2 regions of the Denitratisoma sp. agr-D3 genome follow, and region 1 is predicted to be linked to the other one. Evidence: riboswitches for the same ligand, from Rfam matches in the RefSeq annotation. Region 1 holds a riboswitch; the other holds the start of a gene.
The links. A riboswitch is a leader RNA that binds a small molecule or an ion and turns the genes downstream of it on or off. The one in region 1 is predicted to bind cobalamin.
Positions count from the first base shown of each region.

Region 1 (6,369 bases):
GGCCTGGGGCCATCCCCTCGAGGGGCGGATCTGGGACGTCCGCAACCAGGTATTCATCACGCCCGAGGTCGCCTACGACCGGGCCGCGTCGAGCCGCTATGTACTGCTGGGCGAGTCCCACGACAGCACCGTACACCATCGCCTGCAAGGAGAGGCGCTGGCGGCGCTGGCCCAGCACAGCCGCCATCCTGCCTTGGCACTGGAGCAGTTTGACGGCGAGCACCAGGCCGCCTTGTCCGCTGCCCAGCAAAATGGCAGTCGTGATGCCGAAGTGTTGGCCGATGCCGGCCAGTTGAACCGTAAGGGCTGGCGTTGGCCCTTCTACCGGGACTTGATTGCCTTCGCGGCAGAACGGGGTTGGTCCCTGCGAGCCGCCAATTTGTCCAGGGCCACGGCGAAGGGCATCGTCATGGGAGAGGTGCAGCCGTCGTTGCCGGATTTCCCCGCCCCTGTATTGACGGCGTTGGAACAGGACATTGTCAAAGGCCACTGCGGCCAGCGACCGCCGCCGCCGATGTTGGCGGGGCTGGTGACCGCTCAGCGGGCGCGGGATGCACACATGGCCGCCAGTCTCGAAGCGGCGCCGGGCGATGGCGCGGTACTCATCGCCGGTGCCGGGCATGTGCGACGTGATCGCGCCGTGCCGCGCTATCTGCGGAACGGCGACGATGCCCTGGCCATCGCGTACCTGGAGGTCGTCGAGGGGCGCGACAAGCCCCAGGATTATGACGGCGCCACCTACGACTTGGTCTGGTTCACGGCAGCGACCGCTCGTGCCGATCCCTGCGCCAAGGTGCTGGGCGGCACTGTCGCCGGTAGCAAGGAGGGGCGATGAAAAAAACGATGGCGTTGTTGTCCTTCCTCCTGGACCTGGTCTCCGTGTGGGTTCATGGGGTGCTGTTCGCCCTTTGTCTGTTGTTCGGCATTTTCCTCGGCAATCCTTCCCTCGGCATCGTCGGCGCGATGGGGGTGTTCATCGTTCTGTTCGCCGGGTGGCTGACCCGGAGGTTGAAGCCCGTCGCAGAGGGGAGATCCTCAACCGACACATAAGCACCCCATTGCCGCAAGGGGAGTCCCTTCCCCGGAAATTTCACCTGTCTTGAAAGAAAGGAAGTTGTATGTCCCGTTATACCGGTCCCCGCCTCAAGGTGCTGCGCGCTTTAGGTACCGAATTGCCCGGCCTGACCCGCAAGGCGGTCGCCAACCGGCCCAATCCCCCTGGCCAGCACGGCGCCCACAAGGTGGCCGGGCGCAAGTCCGAGTTCGGTCAACAGTTGATCGAAAAACAGAAACTGCGGTTCAACTACGGTCTCAATGAAACCCAGTTGCGGCGCCTGGTGCTCCAGGCCCGCAAGGACCGGGGTGCCACGGGTGACAAATTGGTGGAGTTGCTGGAGCGTCGCCTGGACAACCTAGTGTTTCGCGCCGGCTTCGCGCCCACGATCCCGGCCGCGCGCCAACTGGTACGCCACGGCCACATCCAATTGAATGGGCGGCGGGTGAACATTCCCTCGGTGCGGGTCAATGTGGGCGACCGCTTCGGTCCCAACGAGAAGGGGCGCAAGCACGATCTGGTCAAGGCAAGCCTGGCGGACCCAGCTTTGATTCGCGCCGAGTGGATCGCCTACGACGAGACGACTAGCCTTGCCACTCTGGCCCATCTGCCGGACCGGGATTCCGCGCCCTTCCCCCTCGACCTGCAACGGGTGGTCGAGTTTTACGCCACCCGCATCTGAATTCGGAGTTTCGCCATGATGTCTCGTCTGCTGGAGCAGTCCATGTACGGGCTCTCGCAATTATTTCTGCTGCCGGTGCTGGTGCTGATCGTCGTCCTGTTTCTTTACGCCTTCTGGGTGCTGGGCGCTTTCGCCTTCGACGCCTGGCGCCGCCGTCGCGGCGGCGCCAGGCCCCTCGTCCAGGCCTACGCCGGCAATCCCCATCTGGACGGCGACGACCTGGATTTGCTGGCCCATCGCTTCCTTGAGGCGCCCCGCATCGCCAGCCGAGTGACGCCGATGATGGGACTGGTGGCCACGATGATCCCCATGGGGCCAGCCCTCAAGTCCCTGTCCGATGGCAATCTGGCCTCGGTATCGGAAAACCTTACCGTGGCCTTCTCCGCCGTGATCCTGGCCCTGATCGCCGCCAGCATCACCTACTGGGTGGTGAACGTGCGCCGCCGCTGGCTGGCGGAGGAAATCCTGGAAATCGAGAACCGCCGGAGTCCGACGTGAGTCGCGGCAAGCTCAAGCTGTTGCACGAACCGGAGAGTGAGGACCCGATCCTTTCGGTGGTGAACCTGATCGACATCTTCCTCGTCATCATCGCCGCCCTGCTCATCACCGTGGCGCAAAACCCGTTGCTCAATCCTTTCTCCAAACAGGACGTCACCGTCATCACTGATCCGGGCAAGCCTTCCATGGAAATGGTGGTGAAGAAGGGCGAGAAGATCGAGCACTACAAGGCCAGCGGCAACATCGGCCAGGGCGAGGGCGACAAGGCCGGTACGGCCTATCGCATGAAGGACGGCTCCATCGTCTATGTGCCGGAAGGCAAGGATTAGGCGCACCGGATACGTGAAATACATCGACTGTTAATCCACATTGAAAGGAAAGCACCATGGCAAGGATCGGCATTTTCTTCGGCACCAGCAGCGGCAGCACCCGCAAGGTCGCCAAGGCAATTCAAAAACGTTTCGGCGACGAGGTGATGGCGACGCCGGTGAACATCAACCGGGTTTCGGCGGAGGATGTCGCCGCCTACGATTGTCTGATCCTCGGCACGCCGACCCTGGGCGATGGCCAGTTGCCCGGCCAGTCGGCGGATTGCGAAGAAGAGAGCTGGGAAGAAGCCCTGGAGCGATTGGCCGATCTGGACCTGGGCGGGAAGACCGTGGCCCTGTTCGGCCTGGGCGACCAGAAGTCCTACGCCAACGAGTTCGTCAACGCCTTGGGCGAGTTGCACGACTTCGTGATCGATCGGGGTGCTCGGGTGGTGGGCTCCTGGCCTGTCGACGGTTACGCCTTCAAACATTCCGAGGCTGTGGTGGACGGCAAGTTCGTCGGCCTGGTGCTCGACCAGGACAACCAGGCCGAGCTGACCGAAGGCCGGCTCGACGTCTGGCTACGCCAGATCGCCCCGGATCTCGGCCTGCCCGTGTAACGGGATTGACCCGCCTTGCCCATAAAGGATGCGACCATGGATACACCCTCGCCAGATCAGCAGATCGCCCGCACCATCTACCTGTTGTCCCGGGCCGCCACCGTCGGCGTCTGCCGTGGGCGGATGCGCAACGTGATCCGCCAGTTGCACCAGATGACCGAGCTGCCCACCCTGCCTGCGGAAATCCGCGCCACTTGCCTCAAGGTGCTGGAGGATTGGCATGAGGCCCAGATGGAACACTTTCCGGAAACGGCGGAACCCGCATCGGCCCCCCGTCCTCACTGACGACGAAGTTCCTTACCTCCTAGGGCAACAGCAACCAACCGCTGTTGGGCCAAGGGGTCATCGGGCATTCGATGCGGCGGCAGATGCGCGGTACGGCCGGATGGCCGGATACGCAGACCACTTCGCGGATGCCGAGGGTCCGGCCATGGCTGAGGGCGGCGGCAAACAGGGCGCTCGCCAGGCCTTGGCCGCGATAGGGCGGCAACACGCTGGCCCCCAGTTCCGCCCGCTGCGCCCAGGGCACCAGGTGAAGGAGTCCGGCCAGAAGGGGGTCGCTACCGGGCGGGCGGTGGAGTACGCCGAACAGGCCATGACGGACGAAATCCATGGAATCCACATAGCGGCGGATGCCGGCGTCGTTGAGGGCGCTGCCGAAGCGGTCATAGCGGTCATCGCGATCCAGGCTGTGGAGATGGCGAGCGGCCGCGGCGCGGTCCGCTTCCGTCAGTTGCCGCAAGTGCAGGTGAAGGGGGTCGGGCTGGGTGGTGGTCGCTGGCCGTGAGTCGAGTAATTGAAAAGGCATGGTGGTTTCCGTGTTGACCGCCTGATGGATCGGCGACAGGGAAACGTCCGTCGGCCGGAGCCGTCGGGCTTGCACCATCGCCATCCGCACCCCGCAGACGGTTAAGTTGAACACGCCCTCAGCAAGAGGGCTCCAGGCAGCAGGCCGGTCTCCGGGCTCGGAAGTTTTGAACCATCGCCTTCCCAGGCATGTGCCCAGTGGCGTCTTGATGGTTCCGCACTTCCTTACCGTTGCGGGGGCAGCGCAGGCTTCTCACCTGCTTCCCGTTTCACCTCCTTTCTTTGGCAAGAAGAGGAGGCACCTGCTGTGTCTTACGTCAAATCAAAAAATCTTTATCAGAAGGTAACGCGCAAACCCAGGCGCAGGGTGCGTGGCTCCAACGGATGAATCAGGCGACCGTCGATGCCGTTGCCGCCATTGCAGCCGCCGCCTTCCAGCCGGGTACAGGAGCCACCCCAGTACTCGATATCGTTGGCCTTGCGATCGAACAGGTTGAGGATGTCGAGGGACAGCCTCATCTGCGGATCAAGGCGGTAGCCCAGTTTGAGATTGGTGAGCCAGAAGGCGGTGGATTTTTGTGTTCCGGTTTCTTCCAGATCATAGGCACCGATGTAGCGCAGACGAATACCGCCGGACCAGCGTCCCTGTTCTCCCCAACGATCCCAACTGGCGGCGAGGGAGGCGGCCAGGGGAATCGCGTTGGGCACGTGGTTGCCGCCATTGATCGGGGCATTGAAACGGGCCTGGGAGATGGCTAGGTCCGCATCAATCACCAATCCCTCGCGCGGGCTCAGATAATTGGCCCATTCCAGGCCATGACGGCGGGAACTGCCACGGGGTTCGGTGATGCCTGCATCGCCAATGAAGACCAGTTCCGAGGCCAGGTCCATTTGCCATAGGGACAGGCTGCTGTGCCAACCGGGCAGGGGCGTGGTACGAAGGCCGAGTTCACTACCCGTGGATTTAACGATCAAGGGGACCAACGCAATGCTGTTGCCGGTGGCAGGATCGACCCGGCTGGTGGCGCCGCGGGCGTCGTTGCTATGGAAGCCGCGGCCCCAATTGGCATAGAGCTCGGTATGGGCAAAGGGGCCGATCACCAAGCCGAGCTTGGGGCTGGTTTGGCTGGCCGAGGCATTGCCACCATTGCTCATGTTGAAAGTGCCGCCGGTGGCGGTGACTTCGGCATCGATACGGTCATAACGCAGACCGACACTGCTGCGTAGCCAGGGTTGCCACTGGGTCTTGGCTTCGCTGTAAAAAGTCGTGGCGGTTTGCCGTACCCGGTCTTCCCGCACCGTGGTGGTTCTGCCTCGATCCACCGTGTTGTAGAGACCCAGGGTGCCGATATTGTCGTGGCGTAACTGGCTGCCCAGCGCCAGCTCGGTGTCGCGCAAGTCGGGGCCGAAGAAAAAGCGGCCTTCCAGTTGCCCGCCCAGTATCGTGCGCTGGTCGGCCTGCTCGTGTTGGTCGCCCTGGGCGCCACTGATGTAGCCGGAAGCACTGCTGAACAGATTGAGGCCGTAGTCGACCAGCCAGAGATTGCCGCGCCAGGCCGATGTGTCGCCAGTGCTGGCCCATTCCGCCGAGAGGCTGTTGCGATGGGTGATGCCGCCATCGTTGGCCACCAGCGTACCGTAACGACCGATCTCGCCCGAGAGAATGGCCCGCTCCGGCACGTGCTCGCTGGCAACCCAAGTGGAGTGGTAGGCCATCGCGGCGAGGGAGAAACCGTTGCTGGCGGTGCCGGAAGAAAGGCGCAGGACGCCGTTGGCCTTGTGCAGGTTTTCCGGCTGATCCCAGGGACCGTTGTTGCCCGCCAGTTCGGCCGCTCCCAGCCATTGCAGGCCGTTATGTTCTCGGCTGCCGGCAACCAGGGCCCGCCGGTACTGATGTTGCCCCACCGAAACATCGGCAAAGGGGGCGGCGAGACTGCGTTGATAGTCGATGCGGGCGGAACCGGTGGAGCTGAAGTCGCCATCATCCACCGCATAGACGCTCTTCCGATAACGAAGGCTGCCCACCAGTTCGGGAATCAGAAAGTTGAGGTCCATATAGCCCTGGCCGTGGGCGTGGCTGACCATGTTCACCGGCATCCCCATCACCGAGGTGGCGAAGTCGCTGCCGTGATCGAGATTGAATCCGCGTAGAAAATATTGATTGGCCTTGCCGTCGCCGGAGTGCTGGGTCACGGTCAGACCGGGCACCGACTCCATCACCTCCGCAGGTCGCAGCAAGGGCCGGTTTGCCAGTTGCTTGGCGGTGACCGTGCCTTCCGTGGCCGAGTCGGCGAGACCGACCATGTCCTGTCCCGAGGCTGTGACGGTGATTTCCTGCAAAGTGGGAATCCCGGCGGCCTTGGCTAGCAGGGGCAGGCTCAGCAGGGAGAGCAAAGCAAT
Region 1 is NZ_BAAGIA010000002.1:67,139-73,507, reverse strand. Features, by position in the region: gene ACYQ2U_RS05350 (ChaN family lipoprotein) at 1-835, shown strand, start outside; gene ACYQ2U_RS05345 (hypothetical protein) at 832-1,050, shown strand; gene rpsD (30S ribosomal protein S4) at 1,119-1,736, shown strand; gene ACYQ2U_RS05335 (MotA/TolQ/ExbB proton channel family protein) at 1,752-2,234, shown strand; gene ACYQ2U_RS05330 (DUF2149 domain-containing protein) at 2,231-2,563, shown strand; gene ACYQ2U_RS05325 (flavodoxin) at 2,620-3,162, shown strand; gene ACYQ2U_RS05320 (hypothetical protein) at 3,199-3,447, shown strand; gene ACYQ2U_RS05315 (GNAT family N-acetyltransferase) at 3,467-3,970, opposite strand; cobalamin riboswitch at 4,096-4,290, opposite strand; gene ACYQ2U_RS05310 (TonB-dependent receptor) at 4,306-6,369, opposite strand, start outside.

Region 2 (6,369 bases), 180 kb from region 1:
CCCGACGGCTGTCGGCGCGCAGCACGGTGATGCGCACGCCGTCCAGTTCCACCACTTCGTTGCGCTTGGGCAGGCGGCCCAGGTGCTGGATGACGAGGCCGCCGATGGTGTCCACGTTGTCGTGGGCCAGGGAGGTGCCGAAGGACTCGTTGAAGTCGTCGATCTCGGTGACGGCCTTGACCCGGTAGCGGCCCAGGTTGTCGAGGACGATGTTGCCGGCGGCTTCGTCGAAGTCGTACTCGTCCTCGATGTCACCGACGATCTGTTCCAGCACGTCCTCGATGGTGACCAGGCCGGCGACGCCGCCGTATTCGTCCACCACCACGGCCATGTGGTTCCGGCTGGCGCGGAATTCCCGCAGTAGCACGTTGAGGCGCTTGGATTCGGGAATGAAGATGGCGGGGCGCAGGGTGTCGCGCAGGTCGAATTCCTTGCCGGCGAAGTAGCGCAGCAGGTCCTTGGCCAGCAGGATGCCGACCACATCGTCCTTGTTCTCGCCGATGGCGGGAAAGCGCGAGTGCGTCGCTTCCACGACAAACTCGGCGATCTTCTCGGGGGAATCGTTGATGTCGATCACGTCCATCTGGGCGCGGGGCACCATGACGTCGCGGACGGTCGTCTCGGACACGGCCAGCACGCCCTCCATCATGGAGAGGCCGTCGGCGTCCAGGAGGTTGCGCTCGAAAGCGCCGTGCAGCAGTTTGAGCAGTTCTTCCCGGTCCTCCGGCTCGTGGAGCAGCAGGGCGGAAAGGCGTTCGATCAGCTTGAGCTTGGGTTTACTACTGGAAGGGTCCATTCTGGTCAGGGTTGATGGGCGATGGGTAAGGGCAGTGGTTGGACTGTCATTACCGATCACGCATCGTCCCGTCCTTGGTTATTGGTAAGGGTCGGCTATGCCCAATCGAGCAAGAATCGTGCGTTCCTTGGCTTCCATGGCCTCCGCGTCCGCCGCTCCGGTTTCGTGGTCGTAACCATGCAGGTGGAGTATGCCATGCACGATCATGTGGGCGAAATGGTCGGCCACCGTCTTGCCCTGTTCCTTGGCTTCCCGCAGCACCACGGGGAGGCAGACCACCAGGTCGCCGAGCACCTTCGGTGCGGTCTCGTAGACAAAGGACAACACGTTGGTGGCGTAGTCCTTGCCCCGGTAGTCCCGGTTCAAGGCCTGGCCTTCCTCGGCGCCCACGAAACGGATGGTCACCTCGGCGGGCCGTTCCAGGCTGGCCTGCACCCAACGGCGAAGGCGAGGCCGGGAGGGTAGGTCATCTCCGTTACAGGCATATTGCACTGCCAACGACAGGCGGTGCAATACGCCTGCGGTAGTAGGCCTACCCCCGGTCCCCCTTTTCAGGGAAGGGGGAGCGCTGGCGCTCCCCTTTAGGGAATTGGACGACCCTCCCCTCGCCCCCCTCCCCGGGGGAGGGGACGATTGATTAGCCGCCTTGGGGCGGGAGGTGATTTTGGTGAGGCGCGGTTGGGTCTGTGTTGCGGCGTGATCAGTGACTGCAGGCGGTTTTACCCTAGCCCCTAGCCCCTTGCCCCTTGCCTTCGCCGTGTCAGGATTTTTCGCCATGTTGCTCGTAGGCGGCGACGATGCGGGCCACCAGGGGGTGGCGCACCACGTCGCTGGCGTCGAAGTCGGTGAAGGCGAGGCCGCGCACCTCGGACAGGATGCGGCGGGCTTCCACCAGGCCGGACTTCTGGCCCCGGGGCAGGTCCACCTGGGTGGCGTCGCCGGTGATCACCGCCTTGGCGCCGATGCCGATGCGGGTGAGGAACATCTTCATCTGCTCGGGCGTGGTGTTCTGCGCCTCGTCGAGGATGATGAAGGAACGGTTCAGGGTGCGGCCCCGCATGTAGGCGAGGGGGGCGATTTCGATGTGGCCCTTTTCGAACAGCTTGGTCACCTTGTCGAAACCCATCAGGTCGTAGAGGGCGTCGTAAAGGGGGCGTAGATAGGGGTCCACCTTCTGGCTCAGGTCGCCGGGGAGGAAGCCCAGCTTTTCGCCGGCTTCCACGGCGGGGCGGGTGAGGACGATGCGTTCCACCTGGTCGCGCTCGAAGGCGTCCACGGCGCAGGCCACGGCCAGGTAGGTCTTGCCGGTGCCGGCGGGGCCAATGCCGAAGGTGATGTCGTGTTCCTGGATCTTGCGCAGGTATTCCACCTGGTGGGCGGTGCGGCCGTGGAGGTCGCCCTTGCGGGTGACGAGTCCGGCGGACGGGGTTTCCATGCGCGCCTTGTTGGCCAGCTCCACCAGGCCCAGTTGCACCGCGTCGATGGATAGGGGCGCTTCGCACAGGTCGTAAAAGTGACGCAGGGCCGCCGCGGCGTGGCGGGCGTTGGCCGTGTCGCCGCTGACCCGGCAGACTTCGCCACGGCGGGCGATGGCCACGTCGTAGGCGGTTTCGATCTGGCGCAGGTTTTCGTCCAGGGGACCACACAGGTTGGCCAGCCGGGCGTTGTCCACCGGGCGGAAGGCCACCTCAATGGGGCGCGGGTGGCGGACGGGTTTGGCGGTGTCGCTCAAGGTGCGGGCTGGGACGGGAAAGTGGAAAGGGCAAGGGGCCGATTGTAGCCGCTCAGTCCTTGATCACCAGTTCGCCGCGCAGGCTGTGGGGCAGGGCTTCGGTGATGCGCACCTGGACGAACTGGTTGATCAGCCGCTCGCCGCCGGCGCCGGCGGGGAAGTTCACCACCCGGTTGTTGTCGGTGCGGGCGGCCAATTCCGTTTCGTCCTTCTTCGCCCGACCCGTCACCAGCACCCGCTGCACCGTGCCCACCATGGCCTTGGAAATTTCCATGGCCTGTTCCTCGATGCGCTTTTGCAGGCGGGCGAGGCGAGCGCTCTTCACTTCGGCAGGCGTGTCGTCGGCCATCTCCGCCGCCGGGGTGCCGGGACGGGGGCTGTAGATGAAGGAGAAGCTGGTGTCGAAGCCCACCTCGTCGATGAGCTTCATGGTCTTTTCAAAGTCCTCGTCGGTCTCGCCGGGGAAGCCGACGATGAAGTCCGACGAGAGGGACAAATCCGGCCGCGCCGCGCGCAGCTTGCGGATCACCGACTTGTATTCCAGCGTGGTGTAGCCCCGCTTCATGGCCGCCAGCACCCGGTCGGAACCGGCCTGCACGGGCAGGTGCAAATGGGACACCAGCTTGGGCACCTTGGCAAAGGTGTCGATGATGCGCTGGGTCATCTCCCGAGGGTGGGAGGTGGTGTAGCGGATGCGCTCGATGCCGGGCATCTCGGCGATGGTCTCGATCAGGAAGGCCAGGTCGGCGGCGCCTTCCTCGTCCCCCAGCTTGCCCCGATAGGCATTCACGTTCTGGCCCAGCAGGGTCACTTCCTTGACGCCCTGTTGGCTCAGGTTGGCGATCTCCGCCAGGATGTCTTCCATGGGTCGGGAGACTTCCTCGCCTCGGGTGTAGGGCACGATGCAGAAGGTGCAGAACTTGGAGCAGCCTTCCATGATGGAAACGAAGGCGGTAGCGCCTTCCACCTTGGCGTTGGGCAGGGCGTCGAATTTTTCGATCTCGGGGAAGGACACGTCCACCTGGGCCTTGCCCGTCTCGCGCCGGGCGCCGATCAACTGGGGCAGGCGGTGCAGGGTCTGGGGGCCGAACACCACGTCCACATAGGGCGCCCGCTCCACGATGGCCGCGCCTTCCTGGCTGGCCACGCAACCGCCCACGCCGATGACGAGGTTGGGGTTCTTCTGCTTCAAGTGCTTGACCCGCCCCAGGTCGTGGAACACCTTCTCCTGGGCCTTTTCCCGCACCGAGCAGGTGTTGAACAGGATGATGTCCGCCTCTTCCACGTTGTCGGTCTTCACCGCATCCTCGCCCTGGGCAAGGATGTCGGCCATCTTGTCGGAATCGTATTCGTTCATCTGGCAACCGAAGGTGCGGATGAAGACTTTCTTGGTCATGGGAGTGCTGCCACTGCGGGAGGGGAAGGGGCTGAATTATAAGGGGGTTGGCTATAATCCCGGCCGCGATTGGTGAGGGGGTTCCGCAAGGGAAAACCCTCATGGGAACACGGTGAAATTCCGTGGCGGGCCCGCCGCTGTAACCGGGGACGACGCTTGCACGATGCCACTGGGCCCTGCCCGGGAAGGCGCAGGCGAAGGACGATCCGGGAGCCAGAAGACCGACCTTTCGTTGTTCCTCCACCCGCCGTGACGGTGGACCGCCCTGGACCCGCGGCCTCGCCCCACGGTTGTAACCGGAGACGAATCGGTGCATTCCTTCAAGATCAAGGCCGTTGATCGCGGCCTCGGCGTCGACCTGCAACGCAAGATCGACCAAAAAACCAAACCCCTCGGCGCCCTCGGCCAACTAGAAACCCTGGCCCTGCAACTGGGCCTGATCCAGGGCACGCTGAGCCCCCAGTTGTCCAAGCCCCACATCCTCGTCTGCGCCGGTGACCACGGTGCGGCTAAGGCCGGCGTGTCCGCTTATCCCCAGGACGTGACCTGGCAGATGGTGGAAAACTTTCTCGCCGGCGGCGCGGCCATCAATGCCTTCTCCCGCCAGCATGGCCTGGGCCTGGTGGTGGCCGATGCCGGCGTGGCCCACGATTTCGGCCGGCGCGAGGGCCTGGTGGATGCCAAGATCGCCTACGGTACGGCCAACTATCTCGAAACTGCCGCCATGACGGTCGAACAGTGCGACGCCGCCCTGGCCAAGGGCGCCGCCATTGCCCGCGACCTGGCCGCCCAAGGCTGCAACGTGCTCGGCTTCGGTGAAATGGGCATCGGCAACACGGCCTCGGCGTCCTTGCTGACCCATTGCCTGACGGCGCTGCCCCTGTCCGCCGTGGTCGGGCGCGGTACCGGCCTTGACGATGCCGGCGTGGTGCGCAAGCGCGCCCTGTTGGAGCAGGCCTTGCTGGCCTGGCCGGAACGGCCCCAAATCAGCCACCTCCCCGGTGAGGGAGAGGACGGGAGGGGGCGGAGGTCCTGTGCCCAGGTGGGCGAGCATGCTTTGAGTGTGCTTGCCCGCTTTGGCGGCTTTGAAATTGCCATGTTGGCCGGCGCCATGTTGGCCGGGGCGGAGGCCGGCATGGTGTTGTTGATCGACGGCTTCATCGTCACCAGCGCCCTGTTGGCGGCCATCGCCCTGGTTCCCGAGGTGCGCGACTACTGCGTCTTTTCCCATTGTTCCGACGAGTCCGGCCACCGTCTGCAACTCGACCACCTTGGCGCCAAACCCTTGCTGCAACTGGGTTTACGCCTGGGTGAGGGGACCGGCGCGGCCTTGGCCTGGCCTCTGTTGGCCTCCGCCAGCGGCTTTTTGCGGGACATGGCCAGCTTCGAAGCCGCCGGCGTGAGCGAGAAATCCGCCTGATCGGCGGGTTTTTTCCATTGTCCTAGCCCCAGGCACCGATACAATGTGGCCCTTTCCACTTTCGGATCAAGGATTAAGCCTATGAGCCAGTTCGGCCACTTTGCGCATCTCGACGTGTTGTTGGCGGAGCCATCCGCCATGCAGGCCCGGGTCATCGCCCATGCCTGCCAGGAGTTGGGCATCCTGCGTCTGCGCACGGTGGACGGCGGCAAGGCGGCCCTGACGGCCATGGCCGAGGTCAAGCCCGACGTGGTGATCAGCGCCCTGTATCTGCCCGACATGTCCGGCACCGAGCTGATCCAGACCATGCGCGACCAGCCGGAGCTGGAGAACGTGGCCTTCATCCTCGTCTCCAGTGAAACCCGGCCCCAGGCCCTGGATCCGGTGCGCCAGTCCGGGGTCTGCGGCATCCTGCCCAAGCCCTTTACCCCCGAGCAATTGCGCAAGGCCCTGTTGTCCACCGTGGAGTTCCTCACCGAGGACCAGTCCGCCGTGGGCGACTTCGAACCCGAGACCCTGCGCGTGCTGCTGGTGGACGACAGTCCCAACGCCCGCAAATTCATGCGCCGGGTGCTGGAGAACCTGGGGGTGGAGCATTTCGTCGAGGCCGAGAACGGCCGGCAGGCCGCCGCCATCCTGGGCGAAACCATGGTGGATTTGGTGGTGACCGACTACAACATGCCGGAGATGGACGGCCGCGAATTGGTGGACTTCATCCGCAACCAGAGCTGGCAACGTTCGGTGCCGGTGTTGATGGTGACCAGCGAAACCAACAACGGCCGTCTGGCGGCGGTGGAGGAGGCCGGCGTGTCCGGCATTTGCGACAAGCCCTTCGAGCCCGGCGTGGTGCGGCGTTTGTTGGGGAAGATCCTGAACGATCGCTGAGCCGATGGTCGTGGGGGAGTTGCGGGTTTTTCTCAGCGCCATCGGATTCTTCACCCGATTGCCGGTGCCCGCCTGGGTGGGCCATTCCGCCGCCGGCCTTGACCAGGCGGTGCGCTATCTGCCGCTGGTGGGTGTCCTGG
Region 2 is NZ_BAAGIA010000002.1:245,003-251,371, forward strand. Features, by position in the region: gene ACYQ2U_RS06155 (HlyC/CorC family transporter) at 1-796, opposite strand, end outside; gene ybeY (rRNA maturation RNase YbeY) at 875-1,309, opposite strand; gene ACYQ2U_RS06165 (PhoH family protein) at 1,557-2,528, opposite strand; gene miaB (tRNA (N6-isopentenyl adenosine(37)-C2)-methylthiotransferase MiaB) at 2,581-3,924, opposite strand; cobalamin riboswitch at 3,978-4,168, shown strand; gene ACYQ2U_RS06175 (nicotinate-nucleotide--dimethylbenzimidazole phosphoribosyltransferase) at 4,235-5,344, shown strand; gene ACYQ2U_RS06180 (response regulator) at 5,426-6,229, shown strand; gene ACYQ2U_RS06185 (adenosylcobinamide-GDP ribazoletransferase) at 6,234-6,369, shown strand, end outside.
Region 2: linked by a shared signal. The riboswitch ahead of ACYQ2U_RS06175 (nicotinate-nucleotide--dimethylbenzimidazole phosphoribosyltransferase) and the one ahead of ACYQ2U_RS05315 (GNAT family N-acetyltransferase) in region 1 are both predicted to bind cobalamin.